2 linked regions of the Cupriavidus necator genome follow. The protein of the gene in region 1 binds, or shares a complex with, the protein of each later gene. Links are inferred from orthologs where the notes say so. Each region holds a gene or a part of one and is shown in the gene's direction. Other genes may lie near its edges.

What was found.
Region 2: the proteins of mfd (region 1) and uvrA are in contact, whole or in part, in a crystal structure (PDB 4DFC), measured with the Escherichia coli proteins. The link is inferred for Cupriavidus necator from one-to-one orthologs.

What each region holds. Positions count from the first base shown.
Region 1 is NZ_CP066018.1:3,984,502-3,994,870, forward strand. Bases 2,054-6,024 are described here. They hold mfd (transcription-repair coupling factor), read left to right. Parts: upstream 2,054-2,374; coding sequence 2,375-5,824; downstream 5,825-6,024. Other genes in these bases: ispD (2-C-methyl-D-erythritol 4-phosphate cytidylyltransferase), read right to left, coding at 2,054-2,225; argE (acetylornithine deacetylase), read left to right, coding at 5,905-6,024. Outside these bases: I6H87_RS18735 (carboxymuconolactone decarboxylase family protein), read left to right, coding at 1-136; I6H87_RS18740 (GNAT family N-acetyltransferase), read left to right, coding at 323-898; ispF (2-C-methyl-D-erythritol 2,4-cyclodiphosphate synthase), read right to left, coding at 899-1,408; more of ispD, read right to left, coding at 1,413-2,053; more of argE, read left to right, coding at 6,025-7,119; I6H87_RS18765 (amidohydrolase), read left to right, coding at 7,261-8,628; phosphoserine phosphatase SerB, read left to right, coding at 8,718-9,572; I6H87_RS18775 (hypothetical protein), read left to right, coding at 9,786-10,073; I6H87_RS18780 (hypothetical protein), read left to right, coding at 10,070-10,369. UniProt on the Escherichia coli protein: Couples transcription and DNA repair by recognizing RNA polymerase (RNAP) stalled at DNA lesions. Mediates ATP-dependent release of RNAP and its truncated transcript from the DNA, and recruitment of nucleotide excision repair machinery to the damaged site.
Region 2 is NZ_CP066018.1:1,091,762-1,101,618, forward strand. The notes cover bases 2,472-5,930. They hold uvrA (excinuclease ABC subunit UvrA), read left to right. Parts: upstream 2,472-2,868; coding sequence 2,869-5,730; downstream 5,731-5,930. Other genes in these bases: I6H87_RS05040 (MFS transporter), read right to left, coding at 2,472-2,502; I6H87_RS05050 (histidine phosphatase family protein), read right to left, coding at 5,856-5,930. Also shown: I6H87_RS05030 (porin), read right to left, coding at 1-327; I6H87_RS05035 (single-stranded DNA-binding protein), read right to left, coding at 530-1,069; more of I6H87_RS05040, read right to left, coding at 1,252-2,471; more of I6H87_RS05050, read right to left, coding at 5,931-6,449; I6H87_RS05055 (adenosine-specific kinase), read left to right, coding at 6,592-7,077; I6H87_RS05060 (Na/Pi cotransporter family protein), read right to left, coding at 7,087-8,766; I6H87_RS05065 (LysE family translocator), read right to left, coding at 8,936-9,547; I6H87_RS05070 (adenine phosphoribosyltransferase), read right to left, coding at 9,591-9,857. UniProt on the Escherichia coli protein: The UvrABC repair system catalyzes the recognition and processing of DNA lesions. UvrA is an ATPase and a DNA-binding protein. A damage recognition complex composed of 2 UvrA and 2 UvrB subunits scans DNA for abnormalities.

The sequences.
Region 1 (10,369 bases):
GGGCAAGTGCCACTTCTGCGTGAAGTCGCACTACCAGCTGCTGAAGAATGAACAGGGCATGACCGCGCAGCAACTGCGCGATGTCGGCCGCATTGCCGCCGTGATCGTGGCCGCCGCCAACGTGATCGCCGCGTAATAAGCCCCGCCACAGCGCGCCCCCGCGCCCTCCGCGGCGCCCTGCCACGGGCGCCGTAGCACAGCAGCCGGCAGCTTCCCATCAGGAGTTGCCGGCTGTTCCCATCCTGCAACCGCCCCGCGCCAGGGCTGCACAGGTGCGGCGATCAGCCTACAATCCAGGCAGGACACGCACTTTCAGGCTGCCATGACCCTGCCTTCGCCGACTTCCCCCCGTTTCCACTACCGCCTCGCGGCGGTGCATGACTGGGGCGACATCGCCGCCGTCACGCAACAAGCCTACGGGCAATATGAGCTGGCCATCATGGAAGACTGCCGCGCGTCGTTCCAGCGCGGCATGCAGGCAGTGCTGGCGACCAGCCATCCGGATATGGAATGGTGGGTGGCGGAGACCGATCACGGCATCATGGGCGCCGTGCTGTTCTGCCATCCGGGCGCCACGCTGCCGGCACTGGACGGCAGCACCATCACCCTGACCCAGCCGGAAGCCCGGCTGCTGTCGGTCAGCCCGCAGGCGCGCGGCCTGGGCCTGGGCCGCACGCTGATGCAGATCTGCATCCAGCGCGCGCGCGATATCGGCGCGTCAACGCTGGTGGTGCGCACCATGCCGGAAATGGCATCGGCCATCCGGCTGTGCCAGCAGATGGGCTTCACCAAGCGCACCGAAGCCGGTGCGCGCACCGGCGCAATGGCCCGCCTGATCGACTATACCTACGCCATCCCGCCGGAAAACGCCACGGCGCCAGACGCGGCGCGCCCCTGATCAGTCCTGCGCGTCGCCCACCGAGGCGCGCCAGAGCAGCACCGCGGCCTGCGCCACGATGCCCTCCTGGCGCCCTTCGAAGCCCAGCTTCTCGTTGGTCTTGGCCTTGACGTTGCAACGCCCGCGCGCAATCCCCAGGTCCTCCGCCAGGTTCGCCACCATCGCCCCGATATGCGGCGCCAGCTTGGGCGCCTGCGCGATCACGGTGGCATCGACATTGCCGATTTCATAGCCCGCCTCGCGCACGCGGCGCGCGGCCTCGCGCAGCAGCACGCGGCTGTCGGCGCCGGCGAACTGCGCGTCGGTGTCGGGGAAATGGCGGCCGATATCGCCCAGCGCGGCCGCGCCGAAGAGCGCGTCGGTGACCGCGTGCAGCAGCGCATCCGCATCGGAATGGCCCAGCAGGCCGCGGTCGTGCGGAATCTCGACCCCGCCCAGGATCAGCTTGCGGCCGGGCACCAGCGCGTGGACGTCATAGCCCTGTCCCACCCGGATATCGAAAGGCATCATGCGGTCAGGCTCCTTTGCCATCGTTGCCCAGCAGCACTTCGGCCAGTGCGAAGTCCTCCGGGTAGGTCACCTTGAAATTGCGCAGCGAGCCGTTGACCAGCCGCGGATGCAGCCCAAGACGCTCGATCGCGCTGGCCTCGTCGGTCACCACCGCGCCGGCCGCCATGGCGTCCTGCAGCGCCTGGCGCAGCACGCCCAGGCGGAACATCTGCGGCGTCTGCGCCTGCCACAGGCCCTCGCGCGGCACCGTGGCGCCGATACGGGCGTCGTCCTGGGCGCGCTTGAGCGTGTCTGGCACCGGCACCGCCAGGATGCCGCCGATGGCGGCGTCCGGGTCGTCGTCGCCGTCGCTTTCCACCGCGCGCACCAGCGCATGGATCATTGCCGGGGTCAGGCCCGGGCGCGCGGCATCGTGCACCAGCACCCAGTCGCTGTCGGTCGCGCCCAGCTGCGCCAGGTGGTGCAGCCCGGCCAGCACCGAGGCATGGCGGGTCTCGCCGCCGACAAAGGCGGTATCGAAGCGCAGCCCGGCAAAGGCGGCCGCGCCGAAGCGCGATTCCAGCGGCATGTCGTCGGGCGCCAGCACCAGCGCGGTGGCGTTGATGGCGTCGCACGCCGAGAACGCCGCCAGCGCGTACCAGATCATCGGCCGGCCGGCCACGGTCTGGTATTGCTTGGGAACGGCGCCGCCGGCGCGGCTGCCGGTACCGGCACAGGGAATCAGGGCAAAGCGGCGAGCGGGCACAGGATCGGCGTTGAGTGAAAGAGGCGCGGGCGCCTGCTGGCCGGCATGGCCAGCGGGACAACCGGTGCGCATTCTATAATACGGCCCTTGCCCGTCGCCATGCCGCGCCATTCCGCATTGACGCGTGCCCGGCAGGCGCCACGGGCCGTTGAGGTCCCCTGCCCCGACCCCCGCCCGCAATGCCGGCGGGGTGTCGTCGTTTTGAACGCCCCGCTGCCGACATGCCTGACGCCAAGCCCGCCTTCCCCTTTGTCAACCTGCCGCTGGTCAAGCCGGGGCTGCGCCACAGCGTGGCGGGCCTGCGCGGCTCGGCCGATGCGCTGGCTGTGGCCGCGTACGCTCGGCAGCACCGCGAGCGCGCGCCGATGCTGGCCGTAGTCTGCTCCCACGCGGTCGATGCCCAGCGCCTGGCCGAGGAAATCCCCTGGTTCGCGCCCGAACTGCGCGTGCGCCTGCTGCCCGACTGGGAAACCCTGCCCTACGACAGCTTCTCGCCGCACCAGGACCTGGTATCAGAGCGCCTGGCCACGCTGCACGACATCCAGACCGGGCAATGCGACGTGATGCTGGTGCCGGCCACCACCGCGCTGTACCGGCTGGCGCCGCCCGCGTTCCTGGCCGCCTACACCTTCTTCTTCAAGCAGGGCGAGCGGCTGGATGAAGCGGCGCTCAAGGCCCAGTTCACGCTGGCGGGCTACGAGCACGTCAGCGCGGTGATGCGCCCCGGCGAATACAGCGTGCGCGGCGGCCTGATCGACCTGTACCCGATGGGCTCGGCGCTGCCGTACCGGATCGACCTGTTCGGCGACGAGATCGAGACCATCCGCGCCTTCGACCCCGACACCCAGCGCAGCCTGTACCCGGTCAAGGAGGTGCGGCTGCTGCCCGGGCGCGAGTTCCCGCTCGACGAAGCCGCGCGCACCGCCTTCCGCGGCCGCTGGCGCGAGCTGTTCGAAGGCGACCCAACCAAGTCGCCGATCTACAAGGACATCGGCAACGGCGTGCCGTCGGCCGGCATCGAGTACTACCTGCCGCTGTTCTTCGAGCAGAGCGCGACCGTGTTCGACTACCTGCCCGCCGATACGCAGCTCGCGTTCGCCGGCAATGTCGACGAGGCCATCCGCCGCTTCTGGGCCGACACCACGCAGCGCTACAACTTCATGCGGCACGACCGCGAGCGCCCGCTGCTGCCGCCAGCGGACCTGTTCCTGTCCGAGGAGCAGTTCTTCGTCGCCGCCAAGCCGATGGCGCGCCTGGTGCTGCAGGCCGAAGCGAACGCGGACCAGGCCGCGTTCTCGGCCATCCTGCCCGACGTCGCGGTGAACCGCCGCGCCGATGATCCGCTGGTCAACCTGGAAGCGCTGCTACTCGACCAGCAGACCCGCGTGCTGATGTGCGCCGACTCGGCCGGGCGGCGCGAGACCCTGCTGCAGCTCTTTGCCGAAAGCGGCCTGCGCCCGCAGCCGGTGGACGACTTTGCCGCGTTCCTGGCCGGCGAAGCGCATTTCTCGATCGCGGTGGCGCCGCTGCAGAGCGGCTTTGCGCTGCCGCAGGGGCAGATCGCCTTTGTCACCGAGGCCGAGCTGTACGCCGGCACCGCGCGCCGCACCGGCCGCCGCAAGCAGGAGCAGGCCTCCGCCGTCGACTCGATGGTGCGCGACCTGGCCGAGTTGAAGATCGGCGACCCGGTGGTGCACAGCGAGCACGGCATCGGCCGCTATCAGGGCCTGGTCACGCTCGACATGGGCCAGGGCGACGAGGAATTCCTGCACCTGGACTACGACAAGGGCAGCAAGCTGTATGTGCCGGTGCACCAGTTGCATGTAATCTCGCGCTATTCCGGCGCCGATCCCGATACCGCGCCGCTGCACCACCTGGGCTCGGGCCAGTGGGACAAGGCCAAGCGCAAGGCAGCCCAGCAGATCCGCGACACCGCCGCCGAGCTGCTCAACCTGTACGCGCGCCGCGCCGCGCGCGAGGGCTTTGCCTTCCCGCTCTCGCCCAAGGACTACGAGACCTTCGCCGAAAGCTTCGGCTTCGAGGAAACGCCGGACCAGGCCGCCGCGATTGCCGCGGTGATCGCCGACATGACCTCGGGCAAGCCGATGGACCGGCTGGTGTGCGGCGACGTGGGCTTCGGCAAGACCGAGGTGGCGCTGCGCGCGGCCTTTGTCGCGGTGCTGGGCGGCAAGCAGGTGGCGATGCTGGCGCCGACCACGCTGCTGGCCGAGCAGCACTTCCAGACGCTGTCCGACCGCTTCGCCGAATGGCCGGTGCGCATCGTCGAGCTGTCGCGCTTCAAGACCAAGAAGGAAATCGACGCGGCCATCAGGCAGATCAACGAAGGCACCGTCGACATCGTCATCGGCACCCACAAGATCCTGTCCGACCAGGTCAGGTTCGAGCGCCTGGGGCTGGTCATCATCGACGAGGAACACCGCTTCGGCGTGCGCCAGAAGGAGGCGCTGAAGACCCTGCGCGCCGAGGTCGACGTGCTGACCCTGACCGCCACGCCGATCCCGCGCACGCTGGGCATGGCGCTGGAAGGCCTGCGCGACTTCTCGGTGATCGCGACCGCGCCGCAGAAGCGGCTGGCGATCAAGACCTTCGTGCGGCGCGAGGAAGACGGCGTGATCCGCGAGGCCATCCTGCGCGAGCTCAAGCGCGGCGGCCAGGTCTACTTCCTGCACAACGAGGTCGAGACCATCGAGAACAAGCGCGCGCGGCTGGCCGAGCTGGTGCCCGAAGCGCGCATTGCCGTCGCGCACGGCCAGATGCATGAGCGCGAGCTGGAGCGCGTGATGCGCGACTTCGTCGCGCGCCGCGACAACATCCTGCTGTGCACCACCATCATCGAGACCGGCATCGACGTGCCGACCGCCAACACCATCCTGATCCACCGCTCGGACAAGTTCGGCCTGGCGCAGCTGCACCAGCTGCGCGGCCGGGTCGGGCGCTCGCACCACCAGGCCTATGCCTACCTGCTGGTGCATGATGTCGAGGGCCTGACCAAGCAGGCGCAGCGCCGGCTCGAAGCGATCCAGCAGATGGAGGAACTGGGCTCGGGCTTCTACCTGGCCATGCATGACCTGGAAATCCGCGGCGCGGGCGAGGTGCTGGGCGACAAGCAGTCGGGCGAGATCCACGAGATCGGCTTCCAGCTCTACACTGACATGCTCAACGCCGCGGTCAAGGCGCTCAAGGCCGGCAAGGAACCCGACCTGATGGCGCCGCTGGCCGCGACCACCGAGATCAACCTGGGCACGCCGGCGCTGCTGCCCAACGACTACTGCGCCGACGTGCACGAGCGGCTGTCGCTGTACAAGCGACTGGCCAACTGCGAGACCGCCGAGCGCGTGGACGATATCCAGGAAGAGCTGATCGACCGCTTCGGCCGACTGCCGGCGCAGGCGCAGGCGCTGGTCGAGACCCACCGGCTGCGCATCGCCGCGGCACCGCTGGGCGTGCGCAAGATCGACGCGGGCGAGGCCACCATCAGCGTGCAGTTCGTGCCCAACCCGCCGATCGACGCGATGCGCATCATCGACCTGGTGCAGAAGAACCGCCATATCAAGCTGGCCGGGCAGGACAAGCTGCGCATCGAGGCCAAGATGCCGGACGTGGCGATCCGCGCGCAGACCATCAAGCATACGTTGCGGCAACTGGCGTAGGGGTCATGCGTATCCTGCATGGACGCGGCGCGCGGCCGGGTGTAGCATCGATTCCTTAACAAGTTAGCGATAACGCCCCCATGCCCGCCCAAGCCGCTTCTTCCCGTCAGCCCGTCACCGAAACCGCCGCGCGCGGCAGCGCGCTTGAATGGACCCAGCGGCTGGTCGCGTACGACACCACCAGCCGCAACTCCAACCTGGGCCTGATCGAGTCGGTGCGCGACCATTTCCTGGCCAAGGGGCTGAAGCCGCATCTGAGCTACAACCCGCAGCAGGACAAGGCCAACCTGTTCGTCACCGTGCCCGCCGCCGACGGCAATACCAACGGCGGCATCGTGCTCTCCGGCCATACCGACGTGGTGCCGGTGGACGGCCAGGACTGGACCACCGACCCGTTCAAGCCGGTGGTGCGCGACGGCAAGCTCTACGGCCGCGGCACCTGCGACATGAAAGGCTTTATCGGCACCAGCCTGTCGCTGCTGCCGGCCATCCTGCAGGCCAGGCTGCGCGAGCCGGTCCACTACGCGCTGTCCTTCGACGAAGAGATCGGCTGCATGGGCGCGCCCTACCTGCTGGCCGAACTGCGCGACCGCGGCGTGACGCCCGGCGGCTGCATCGTCGGCGAACCCACCAGCATGCGCGTGATCGTGGCGCACAAGGGCATCAACGCCTACCGTTGCTGCGTCAGGGGCCAGGCCGCGCACTCGTCGCTGACGCCGCGCGGCGTCAATGCGATCGAATACGCCGCGCGCCTGATCTGCTTCATCCGCGACATCGCCGATGAGTTCAAGGCCAACGGCCCCTACGACCAGGCCTTCGACGTGCCCTACACCACCGCGCAGACCGGCACCATCCAGGGCGGCATCGCGCTGAACACCATCCCGGCACTGTGCGAGTTCGTGTTCGAGTTCCGCAACCTGCCCGGCGTGGATCCCGAAGCCATCTACGCCCGCATCCAGGCCTACGCCAACGACGTGCTGCTGCCGAAGATGCGCGCCGAGCATGCCGACGCCGGCCTGACGCTGAGCAAGATCGCCGCCGCGCCGTCGCTGGACGTGGCCGAACAGGAAGCCATCACGCAGCTGGTGCGCGCGCTGACCGCCGACCGCGACACCAACAAGGTGGCCTACGGCACCGAGGCCGGCCTGTTCCAGCGCGCCGGCATTCCGGCCGTGGTGTGCGGGCCTGGCGATATCCAGCAGGCGCACAAGCCGGATGAGTTTGTTGCGCTGGAGCAGTTGGCTGCTTGCGAGGCGTTCCTGCACAAGGTGGTCGACAGCTTGCGCGTGAGCTGACTGCCGGGCATGCCAGAGCTTTGCTCCCCTCTCCCGCTTGCGGGAGAGGGGAGCAACCAATCCGCTTTTCCCGGCGCTTTGCACTTGCCGCGCGCCGCCACACCGCCTGCATCACACCAACAACAACGAAGGAGACCTTGCATGGCTGTCCGTGATTCCGCATCCCGTCCCACCACCCGCTTCGCGCTCGCCACCCTGGCGCTCGCCACCGGCCTGCTCTGCAACACCGCGCAGGCCCAGACGCAAGGCGCCGAAACCCTGCACGCCCAGATCGAAACCCGCGCCAAGGCCGTCGAGAAACAACTCATCGCGTGGCGCCGCGATATCCACCAGCATCCGGAACTGGGCAACTACGAGACGCGCACCGCCAAGCTCGTGGCCGACCAGCTGCGCAAGCTCGGCATGGAAGTGAAGACGGGCGTGGCCAAGACCGGCGTGGTCGGCGTGCTCAAGGGCGGCAAGCCCGGCCCGGTAGTGGCGCTGCGCGCCGACATGGATGCGCTGCCGGTCAAGGAACGCGTGGACGTGCCGTTCGCGTCGAAGGCCAAGGGCCAGTACCTGGGCAAGGAAGTGGACGTGATGCACGCCTGCGGCCATGACACGCACGTGGCGATTTTGATGGCCACCGCCGAGGTGCTGGCCGGCATGAAGGACCAGCTGCCCGGCACGGTCAAGTTCATCTTCCAGCCGGCCGAGGAAAGCCCGGCCGACTTCGAACCGAATGGCTCCAACACCTGGGGCGCCAAGCAGATGGTGTCCGAGGGCGTGCTGGACAATCCCAAGGTCGATGCGATCTTCGGCCTGCACGTGAGCAGCGGCATCGAATCGGGCAAGCTGGGCTGGCGCAGCGGCCCCTCGATGGCGGCGGCCGACCAGTTCTGGATCGACGTCAAGGGCCGCCAGACCCACGGCGCGCGGCCGTGGGGCGGGATCGACCCGATCGTGGTGGCGTCGCAGATCGTGATGGGCCTGCAGACCATCCAGAGCCGCCAGGTCAACGCCATGCTGGAGCCGTCGGTGATTACCGTGGGCACCATCCACGGCGGCAACCGCATGAACATCGTGCCGGAGAAGGTCGAGATGATGGGCACCGTGCGCACCTATGACGAAGGCATGAAGAAGGACATCCATGCCCGCATGAAGCGCACCACCGAGGCCATCGCCACCAGCGCCGGCGCCGAGGCCAGCTTCCGCGTGGTGGAGTTGTACAACGCCACCATCAACCAGCCGGCCCTGACCGAGAAGATGGCGCCCACGCTGCAGCGCGTGGCCGGCGAAGGCAACTGGATGATCACGCCCAAGGCGACCGCGTCGGAGGACTTCTCGTTCTACCAGGAGAAGGTCCCGGGCCTGTTCTTCAACCTCGGGGTGACGCCCAAGGGCCAGGATGTGACCAAGGCGCCTTCCAACCACTCGCCTGAGTTCTATGTGGACGAGCCGGCGCTGATCAACGGCGTGCGCGCCCTGTCCAGCCTGACCGTGGACTACATGGTGATGGCGCAGCGCTGAGCGGCTCGCCCGGGGCGCTGCGGCGGGGCTACAATAGCGCTTTTGCCGCGTTGCAGCCCCGCGCGGCAAGCGCCCGACCTTCATCCGCCATGCCCCTGATCCTCCAGAGCACCGCCCCGCTTTCCCCAGCCGACCTCGACACCGCCCGCACCCTGGCCCGCGCCTCTGAACTGGTGCTGCGCAGCGAGACCGTCGCCGCCGCCGAGGAATGCGCGCCGCTGACGCCGGCGCTGCGCGATGCGCTGGACGATTTCTGCGGCCCGCGCGCGATCGACTGGGCAGTGGTGCCCGCGGGGCGCAAGCTGTCCGACTTCCACCTGGTGGCGATGGACATGGACTCGACCCTGATCACGATCGAGTGCATCGACGAGATCGCAGATTTCTGCGGCCTCAAGGCCGAGGTCTCGGCCATCACCGAAGCCGCCATGCGCGGCGAGATCACCGATTTCAACGAAAGCCTGCGCCGCCGCGTGGCCCTGCTCAAGGGCCTGGACGCCAGCGTGCTGGACCGCGTCTATGAAGAGCGCCTGCGGCTGTCGCCGGGCGCCGAGCGCATGCTGCAGACCGTGCAGGCGCTGGGCCTGCGCACGCTGCTGGTGTCGGGCGGCTTCGTGCATTTCACCGAGAAGCTCAAGGCACGGCTCCAGCTCGACGTGACCCGCGCCAATACGCTGGAGATCGTCGACGGCAAGCTGACCGGCAATGTCGTCGGCGAGATCGTCAACGCCGACGTCAAGGCCCGCACCGTGCAGGAAGTCTGCGCCCGGATCGGAGCCACGCCGGACCAGGCCATCGTCATGGGCGATGGCTCCAACGACCTGAAGATGATGGCCGTGGCCGGCCTGTCGGTGGCATTCCGGGCCAAGCCGGTGGTGCGCACGCAAGCCAGCGTCGCGTTCAACCACGTCGGCCTGGACGGCCTGCTGGCGCTGTTCCCGCACTGATCCCGGGCCGCAGACAACGCGGCAATGCGCGCCGGGCGGCAAGCGCCCGGCCGGCCCCACCCGCGCGGGCCGCCTGCGACTCGTCGCCACAGCCAGCGCAAGTCCCTCCCCCAAGTGCAGATGAATCCCCACTGAGACGCAACGTCTACTTAGCGCTTGCCTCTTCAAATGCGAATCATTACCATTAATGTTTCGTTTATCTGACATTTCCCCATGCAAGTTCTGGCCGTCCTTCTTGGCCTGGCTGCGGCTGCGTGCCTGTACCTGGCCGCGCCCAACCAGGTCCTGCTGCCGCCCGGCAGGGTCACGCAACCGCGTATGCTGGGCTGGCTGGGCCTGGTCCTGGTCGTCGTCAGCACCTGGCTGTGGAGCAACACCGATGGCTGGCCCGCAGCCATTGCCGCCAGCCTGGTGACCGTGCCCTGCGCGCTGTCGGTATGGCCCTTTATCGCCACCTATGCCGCGCGCAAGCGCCGGGCAGCACGGGAGCAACGGGCATGAGCGCAGACCGCTCCGCAATGGGCACCAAATGGCTTGCCGGTGCGCTGCTCGGGCTGCCGCTGGCGGTGGCGCTGTGCACGCTGTTGATCCTGTGGCTGCCGGGCGGCTGGGAAACCGGCATCGTCGCGGCCGTGGTGGCCTGCCTGCCGGTGTGGGTGGCCATCATCAGCGCCAGCCTGCTGTTCCGTTCCAGCCGCACTGCCTGGGTCTGGCTGGGCGGCGCCAACCTGCTCTGCTTCGGCGCGCTCTGGCTGCTGCGCCTGGCCAGGCTGGCGCCGACGGCACTGGCCGCCTCC
Region 2 (9,857 bases), 2.9 Mb from region 1 along the record:
GCCTGTACCCTGCGTGCCAACCTGTCCGTAGTTCGACGCCGCGGTGCCTTGCAGCGAAGTACCCGAGGCCAGGTCGAAGCCGCTTTCCAGGTTGAACAGCGCCGACCATCCCGCACCCAGCGCCTCATTGCCGCGCGCGCCCCAGCGCGAACCGCTGAAGTAGCCCTCGCTCAGTTCAGCCAGGCGCTCGTCCCCGCGGTTGTTGTCCGAGTAGCGGACCATGGTGTCGATCAGGCCGTAGACCGATATGGAAGTCGATACTGATTGCGCCTGCGCCTGCTGCGTAACGCCGCAGCTCGCCCCCGCCAGCACGCCGGCAAGCGCCATGGCGTGACTGCGCCTTGTGTTCCCCACCTTCACGCACCACCCTCAGTTTGCATACAAATTAAGAATGCAAAATATAGGGTGTGGCCGCACATCCGCATACGAATGTGTGCGCATGAGGAAATGCGGTTTGCGCGGAAAATGCGGACACAAAAAAGCCCGCTTATGCGGGCTTTCGGGGGTGATGCTTGAAGCGAGTCCGTGCTCAGAACGGGATATCGTCGTCCATATCCTCGAAACCATTCGAGGCGGGCTGCTGCGGCCGGCGCGCAGCGCCACCGCTCTGGCCGCCGCCCTGGCCGCCGCGGCCACCGCCGTAGCCGCCGCCCGACGCTTCGCGGCTGTAGCCACCACCGCCGCCTGCGCCGCCACCGTAGCCGCCTTCGTCACCGCCACCGCCGCCACCACCCTGGCGCGAGCCCAGCATCTGCATCTGGTCGGCAACGATTTCAGTGGAGTACTTGTCCTGGCCCGACTGGTCCTGCCACTTGCGGGTGCGGATGCGGCCTTCGATATAGACCGACGATCCCTTGCGCAGGTACTGGCCGGCGATTTCGGCGATCTTGCCGAAGAACGAGACGCGGTGCCATTCGGTGGCCTCCTTCATCTCGCCGCTCTGCTTGTCCTTGTAGCGATCGGTGGTCGCCAGGCGGATATTGGTCACGGCGTCGCCGCTGGGCAGGTAGCGGGTTTCCGGGTCTGCGCCGAGGTTGCCGACGAGAATGACTTTGTTGACCGATGCCATGAAATGTTCTCCAAAAGCCACGCGCTGTGTTGAAAAGCGTGGCAATACGATGACGGTAAAGCGGATGTAGTGTGACGCGATACTGCGGCGACGTAAACGAACATCGCGCCCCCGGCCAGACGTCGGGTGGCGCGATCATGCTAGGCCTTTTCCAGGCCGGATTCTTTACGATGTGATGCGGATCAGGCCGGCGTTGCCGGTGCAGCTTCCTGCCCGCGCGCCGGCGGCGCCTTCATGCTCCAGGCGATTATAAGCCAGAGCAACAGCACCACCGCGCAACCGACGAACACGGCGCTGCGCCCCTCGTGCTTGAGCAGCCAGCCACCGGCCGCGCCGCCCAGGAACAGGCCCAGCGCCTGCGTGGTGTTGTAGACGCCCAGCGCCGCCCCGCGCGCGGCCGCGGCGTAGCGCGACACCAGCGAAGGCTGCATCGCTTCCAGCACGTTGAACGCGACGAAGAAGAGCAGCAGCACGCCGACGATGGCCCACAGCCCGTGCACGGCGGCAAACAGCAGCTGCACCGCGGTCATCAGCGCGACCGCGCCCAGCAGCACCGGGCGCACGCGGCCGTAGCGCTCGGCCGCCATCATCGGGCCCAGCATCAGCACGAAGGACACCAGCACCACCGGCAGGTAGACCTTCCAGTGCTGGTCCAGCGGCATGCCGGCATCGGCCAGCATGGTGGGCACCACCATGAACATGGCCACCTGGGAAGCGTGCAGCGCCAGCACGCCGACGTTCAGGCGCGCCAGGTCGGCGTTGAGCAGCACCTTGCGGAACGGCAGGCGCACCGGATGCGGCGGCGGCGGGGTCGGCACCAGGAACAGCGTCACGCCGATGGCCACCAGCCCCAGCACCGACATCAGCCCGAAGATGCCGGACATGCCGATGCTGTGCAGCAGCGGCGAGGCAATCACCAGCGACAGCGCGAAGGTCAGGCCGATGCTGCCGCCCACCATCGCCATCGCCTTGGTGCGATGCCGTTCGCGCGTCAGGTCGGCGATGCAGGCAGTGATGGCCGCGGAGATCGCGCCCGTGCCCTGCAGCGCGCGGCCGGCGATGATGCCGCTGAGCGTGTCGGAAAAGGCGGCCACCAGCCCGCCGGCGATGAACAGCAGCAGCCCGGCCACCATCACCGGCTTGCGCCCGATGCGGTCGGACAGCCAGCCCAGCGGGATGTGCAGGAATGCCTGCATCAGGCCATAGATGCCCATGGCCAGGCCCACGCGCTGGGCGTCGTGCCCGTCGGGCAGGCTGTGCGCGTATTCGGCAAAGACGGGCAGGATCAGGAACAGGCCCAGCATGCGCAGCGCGAAGATGCTGGCCAGCGACACGGCGGCGCGCAGCTCGGCGCGGGTCATGCGTTCGCGGGCGGGGGCCTGGGATGCGTCAGCGGCACCCGCACCCGGGGAAGAAGACTGGATCGACGGCATTGCGATCGTGGGATCGTGGAATCTGTCAGGCTGGCTGCCGGTGCATCGCAACGGCAGTTTCGATCGGGATCGCGGGGGGAAGTTGCCGCCCGGAACCCGGGGCCGGCGGCGGCTTCGCCGGGCGCCTGCATGGCGCGGGCCACCCCGGAAACCGAAGTTGGGTATATTAACAGGTTTGCTCCTTCGCGCTTCCCGGGTCACCTGGCCATGCCAGCTGGCCCCCGGGCGTGTGCCCGGGCGCGCATTCCGGCCGTCGCCAGCGGTCGGAAGTGCCAAATACGGTACTTGTTTCTGGGTTTTGCGATTCCTTCAGACAGCCTTGCCAACCCCGGCAGGGCGGCCTGTCTGGCGACGACTTTTCGGCATATGGAAGAAATCAAGATCCGTGGGGCGCGTACCCACAACCTGAAGAACATCAATCTCGACCTGCCGCGCAACCGGCTGATCGTGATCACCGGCCTGTCGGGCTCGGGCAAGTCCTCGCTTGCCTTCGACACGCTCTATGCCGAGGGCCAGCGCCGCTACGTGGAGTCTCTGTCCGCCTATGCCCGCCAGTTCCTGCAGCTGATGGAAAAGCCGGACGTGGACCTGATCGAAGGCCTGTCGCCGGCGATCTCGATCGAGCAGAAGGCCACCAGCCACAACCCGCGTTCGACTGTCGGCACCGTCACCGAGATCCACGACTACCTGCGCCTGCTGTACGCCCGCGCCGGCACGCCCTACTGCCCCGACCACAACCTGCCGCTGCAAGCGCAGAGCGTGTCGCAGATGGTGGACGCCGCGCTGGCGCTGCCCGAGGACACCAAGCTGATGATCCTGGCGCCAGTGGTGGCCGACCGCAAGGGCGAGCATTCGGACCTGTTCGACAGCATGCAGGCGCAGGGCTTCGTGCGCTTTCGCATCCGCTCGGGCGGCGGCACCGCGCACGAGGCCGAGGCCAAGGTCTATGAGGTCGATGCGCTGCCGAAACTGAAGAAGACCGAGAAGCACACCATTGAAGTGGTGGTGGACCGCGTCAAGGTGCGCGCCGACATCAAGCAGCGCCTGGCCGAATCGTTCGAGACCGCGTTGCGCCTAGCCGATGGCCGCGCGCTTGCGCTGGAACTCGACAGCGGCAAGGAGCATATGTTCAGCTCCAAGTTTGCCTGCCCGATCTGCTCGTACTCGCTGCAGGAGCTGGAGCCGCGGCTGTTCTCGTTCAACAACCCGATGGGCGCCTGCCCTAGCTGCGACGGGCTGGGCCAGATCACCTTCTTCGATCCCAAGCGCGTGGTGGCCTTCCCCAACCTGTCGCTGGCCTCGGGCGCGATCAAGGGCTGGGACCGCCGCAACCAGTTCTACTTCCAGATGCTGCAAGGCCTGGCAGCGTACTACGACTTCGACACCGAGACCCCGTTCGAGGAGTTGCCGGAAAACGTGCAGCAGTCGGTGCTGCACGGCTCGGGCGAGCAGGAAATCCCGTTCACCTATATCAACGAACGCGGCCGCACCACCGTGCGCGAGCATGTGTTCGAAGGGATCATCCCCAACCTGGAGCGCCGCTACCGCGAAACCGATTCGGTCGCCGTGCGCGAGGAACTGGCCAAGTACCAGAACAACCAGCCCTGCCCCGCCTGCCAAGGCACCCGCCTGCGCACCGAGGCGCGCCACGTCAAGCTGGGCGAGGGCGAGCAGGCACGCGCGATCTTCGAGATCAACGGCTGGCCGCTGCGCGACGCGCTGACCTACTTCCTGACGCTGGACATGCACGGCGCCAAACGCGAGATCGGCGACAAGATCATCAAGGAGATCTCGGCGCGGCTGAACTTCCTGAACAACGTCGGGCTGGACTACCTGTCACTGGAGCGCAGCGCCGATACGCTGTCGGGCGGCGAGGCCCAGCGCATCCGGCTGGCGTCGCAGATCGGCTCGGGTCTGACCGGCGTGATGTATGTGCTGGACGAGCCCTCGATCGGCCTGCACCAGCGCGACAACGACCGTCTGATCGGCACGCTCAAGCACCTGCGCGACATCGGCAACTCGGTGCTGGTGGTCGAGCACGACGAGGACATGATCCGCGCCTGCGATTACGTGGTCGACATCGGCCCGGGCGCCGGCGTGCACGGCGGCATGATCGTGGCCGAGGGCACGCCGCGGCAGATCGAGGAGTCGCCGGCATCGCTGACCGGCCAGTACCTGTCCGGCCAGCGCCGCATCGAGGTGCCGAAGGAGCGCGCCGCGCCCGACGATGAGCGCCTGCTGCGCATCGTCAACGCCAGCGGCAACAACCTGCGCAACGTCACCGCCGAAGTGCCGGTGGGCCTGCTGACCTGCATCACCGGCGTGTCCGGCTCGGGCAAGTCGACGCTGATCAACGACACGCTCTACCATGCGGTGGCGCGCCACCTGTACGGCTCGACGCCGGAGCCGGCGCCGCACGACCGCATCGAGGGGCTCGAGCATTTCGACAAGGTCATCAACGTCGACCAGAGCCCGATCGGACGCACGCCGCGTTCCAATCCGGCCACCTATACGGGCCTGTTCACGCCCATCCGCGAACTGTTCGCCGGCGTGCCGTCGGCAAAGGAGCGCGGCTACGACCCGGGCCGCTTCTCGTTCAACGTCAAGGGCGGGCGCTGCGAATCGTGCCAGGGCGACGGCGTGCTCAAGGTCGAGATGCACTTCCTGCCCGACGTCTATGTGCCGTGCGATGTCTGCCACGGCAAGCGCTACAACCGCGAGACGCTGGAAGTCCTGTACAAGGGCAAGAACATCTCCGAGGTGCTGGACCTGACCGTCGAGCAGGCGCACGAGTTCTTCAGCGCGGTGCCGGTGGTGCGGCGCAAGCTGCAGACGCTGCTGGACGTGGGCCTGGGCTATATCCGGCTGGGCCAGTCGGCGACCACGCTGTCGGGCGGCGAGGCGCAGCGCGTCAAGCTGTCGCTGGAGCTGTCCAAGCGCGACACCGGGCGCACGCTCTATATCCTGGACGAGCCCACCACCGGGCTGCACTTCCACGATATCGAGCTGCTGCTCAAGGTCATCCACAAGCTGCGCGACCAGGGCAATACCGTGGTCATCATCGAACACAACCTCGATGTCATCAAGACCGCGGACTGGCTGATCGACATGGGGCCGGAAGGCGGCGCCGGTGGCGGCCAGGTGATCGCGCGCGGCACGCCGGAGGATGTGGCCAGGAGCAAGGCGAGCTTTACGGGCAAGTATCTGAAGCCATTGCTGGAGCGGTAAGGCCTTAGGAATTTTCGGATACAGGCCCGGGAAGAATTGTCGCGACTCGCTTACGCAAGCGATTGCACAAGTTGAGGTGTATCAAGATGAGGTGAGCTTGCCGCTGCTGAGGCGGGCCTGCCCCTTCAGTCCAGCCCGGCGTTGGGCAGCACCCGCGCGCGGCGCGGCGCTCCGCCCGGCTGCAGTTCGATCGCGACGCCGCCACCGCTGTCTGCGCCGTGGCCGCTCAGCGCGGTGATCACCACCTGGTGCGTGACCAGCAGGTAAGGCCCGCCGCGCGGATCGAGCCCGTCGATAAAGCGCGAAAGCTGCGCGGTCTGCGCTTCCCGGCGCTGTGCATCCGCGCCAAAAAATGAATTGAGCAATGGCTGGACCCGCACCGGACCCAGGTCGATCAGGCGGGCGGTGTCCTGGCAGCGGCACCAGGCGCTGCTGTAGACCCGCGTCGGCCGGAAGCCCGCCGCCTTCCAGCTGCTACCGAGCCTCGCCGCCTGCTGCCGGCCGTTCGCGTCCAGGTTGCGCTGGGTCGAACAGTCGTCCAGCTTGAAGCCCGGCGGATCGCCGACCCCCGGCGCACTCGCATGCCGCAGCACGACGACGACATTGGGGCGCTTCAGTTCACTGACGGCGATTTCGCCCTGTGATGCCGGAACGACCTGGGCGGCGGCCACGCACGGCGCCATGGCAAGCCATGCGAGGAAGAGGCGAAGAAGCGGCATCGGCGTCTCCGGTGACGGGCCAGTCCATCCGGTATAGCAGGTACGCGTGCCATGCGAGGATCCCTGCCCGCTTGCATTCACCACCCCGCGCCCTACCATGAACCGGATGGCGGCAAGCCGCGCCGCCATTCTGGAGCCAGCCATGGAACTGACGGTCGTACCGGTCACCAAGCCGGAAGCCACCAACTTCATCTTCGGCCATTCGCATTTCATCAAGACCGTGGAAGACCTGCACGAGGCGCTGGTCGGCACGGTGCCGGGCATCCTCTTCGGGCTGGCGTTCTGCGAGGCCTCGGGCAAGCGCCTGGTGCGTTGGTCGGGCACAGATGAAGACCTGATCGACCTGGCCTGCGAGAACGCCCGCGCCATCGGCGCCGGGCATACCTTCGTGATCTTCCTCGGCGACGGGTTCTTTCCGGTCAACGTGCTGGCCGCGGTGCGGGCAGTGCCGGAGGTGTGCCGCATCTTCTGCGCAACGGCCAACCCGACCGAGGTGATCATCGCCCAGACCGATGCCGGACGCGGCGTGGTGGGCGTGATCGATGGTGCCTCGCCGCTGGGGATCGAGACCGATGCCGATGTGGCCGAGCGCAAGGCGCTGTTGCGGAAGTTCGGCTACAAGCTCTAGCGTCGCCGCTCAGTGCTGCGCTGCCTGCACCGCCGGCACCGCCGGCACATCGTCTTCCTTCATCCGGCTGCGGTTGAGCACCCCAGCCTGCTCCAGCACCGGATAAGCCGTCGCACAGAACAGCGAATTCAGCCGTTTGAGCTCGCTGATCACATCCAGGTGCAATGAGCTGGTCTCGATGCTCTCGGCGGTCTGCACCGCCACGCGCTGCAGGTGGGTGCGCGCGTACTTGCGCTCCAGCTCGCGGAAGTTCGCTTTTTCCGCCATCAGCGCCTGGGCGCTCTTGAGGTCGCCGTTGAGAAACACCGACAGGCCCAGCCGCAGATTGGCGACCAGGCGCGCGTGCATCTCGGCGATTTCCTGCATTCCCGCCTCCGAGAACATCAGGTTGTGGGCGATCTTCTTGTCCTTGGTATCGAGCAGGATGCGCTCGATGATGTCGCCCGCGTGTTCCAGGTTGATGGTGAGCGAGATGATCTCGGTCCAGCGCTGGCCGTCGCGCTCGTCCAGCGCTTCCAGGCTGATGCGCGTCAGGTAGAGCTTGATCGCGGTGTAGAGGTCATCCACCTCGTTGTCGATGCGGCAGGTGGCGTCGGCCAGCTTGGCGTCGTTGGTGCGCAGCACGCGCAGCATGTTGTCCAGCATCTGCTCGACGCGGTCGCCGATGCGCAGCACTTCGCGCGCGGCGTTGGCCAGCGCCAGCGTTGGCGTGGACAGCGCGGCCGTATCGAGGTGGCGCGGCGTGACCTGGCTGTCGCCGGTGTTGCGCCCGGGCAGTACCTTCTCGCACAGCCGCGCCAGCGGCGCGGTGGCGCCCAGCAGCAGCACCGCCAGCGCGACGTTGAACAGCAGATGGAAATTGACGATCAGCCGTTGCGGGTCATGGTCCAGCAGCGCCAGCAGCTCCTCGGCCTGGCCCAGCAGCGGCAGCGCCACCAGACAGCCCAGCAGGCGCGACAGCAGGTTGCCCAGCGTCACGCGTTTGCCCGGCTGGTTGTTGCCCGAGGTGGTCAGCAGCGCCGAGATGCCCGAACCCAGGTTGGCCCCCAGCACCAGCGCCAGCGCCACGTGGATCGACACCACGCCGGCCGAGGCCAGCGCGCCGCAGAACAGCACCACGGCCAGGCTGGAATAGCACAGGATGGTCAGGAAGGCGCCGACCAGCATGTCCAGCCCCGCGTCGCCGGTCAGCGAGGCGAACAAGACCTTGACGCCGGCAGCCTGCACCACGGGACGGGTGGCGATGGAGATCAGCTCGAGCGCCAGCGTGATCAGGCCCAGGCCGATCAGCACGCGGCCGACGTGGCCGGCCCTGCTGCCCTTCCAGGTCAGATGGCAGATCACGCCGACAAAGATCAGCAGCGGCGACAGCCAGGACAGGTCCAGCGAGAACACCTGCACCATCAGCGCGGTGCCGACGTTGGCGCCGAGCATGATGGCCAGCGCCGGTGCCACGGCGATCAGGCCCTGGCCGACGAAGGAGCTGACGATGACCGCGGTGGCATTGCTGCTCTGGACCAGCCCGGTGACGCCGAGCCCGGCAAGGAAGGCGGTGAAGCGGTTGGAGACGCTGGTCGACAGGACATGGCGCAGGTTCGCGCCGTAGACGCGCAGGATGCCGACCTTGACGATGTTGGTGCCCCAGACGAGCAGGGCAACGCCTGATAGCAGGTGAAGGAGTACGCCCATGGTGCGCCTTTGTGTGACCAGTGCCGACAAAACCCTGGAGGCTAGGCCCGGTCATCGTGTAGTTGTCAATGAGGCATTATGCGCCCGTCACCCGACAGCGGCAACGGCATGGGCGCGGCGCGCGGACAATGGGCAACACCGGCGCGCGGATGCGCGCCAGCGGCGCCGCTCAGGGCAGCGCGACCTTGATCCCCAGCCCGACGAAGATCGCCCCGGCGGCGCGGTCCAGCCAGCGGCCGGTGGCCGGGCGGCGGCGCAGCCAGGCGCCCAGCCAGCCCGCGCACAGCCCGAACAGCGAGAACACCACCGCCGTCTGCAGCATGAAGACCACGCCCAGCAGCAGGAACTGCAGCCCCGGGTGCGCGGCATCGGCGCGCACGAACTGCGGCAGGAACACCAGGAAGAACAGCGTCACCTTGGGATTCATGATGTTGCCGAGCACGCTCTGGCGGAACACGCGCGCGAGCGGCACCGCATCGACATCACCGCCCTGCGCCAGCCCGCCCTTTGCGCGCAGCGCCTGGATGCCGATCCAGATCAGGTAGGCCGCGCCCGCATACTTGATCAGCTGGAACGCCAGCGGCGACGAGCGCAGCACCGCGGCCAGCCCCACCGCCGCAATCACGGTGTGGAACAGGCACCCGACCGAAAAGCCCAGTGCCGCGACCAGCCCCGCGCGCCGGCCCTGCGCCATGCCGCGCGCCAGCACCTGCAGGTTGTCGGGCCCCGGGGCCACAGTCACGGCAATCGAAGTCAGCAGGAACAGCAACAGGTCAGGCATGGGGTCTCCTTGCGTGGAAATCTTGCGGGCCGGTCAGCGTGGCTCAGTGCCCTTCGAACTTGCACACGGTGAACAGCGGCAGCCCGCCGTCCTGCAGCAGCTTCGAGCCGCCCAGTTCGGGCAGGTCGACGATGGCGGCGCCCTCCACCACCGTCGCGCCCAGGCGCTCCAGCAGCTTGAGTCCGGCCATCATGGTACCGCCGGTGGCGATCAGGTCGTCGACCAGCAGCACGCGGTCGCCGGACTTGCAGGCGTCTGCATGGATCTCGACGGTGGCGCTGCCGTATTCCAGCTCGTACTCCTCGGCCAC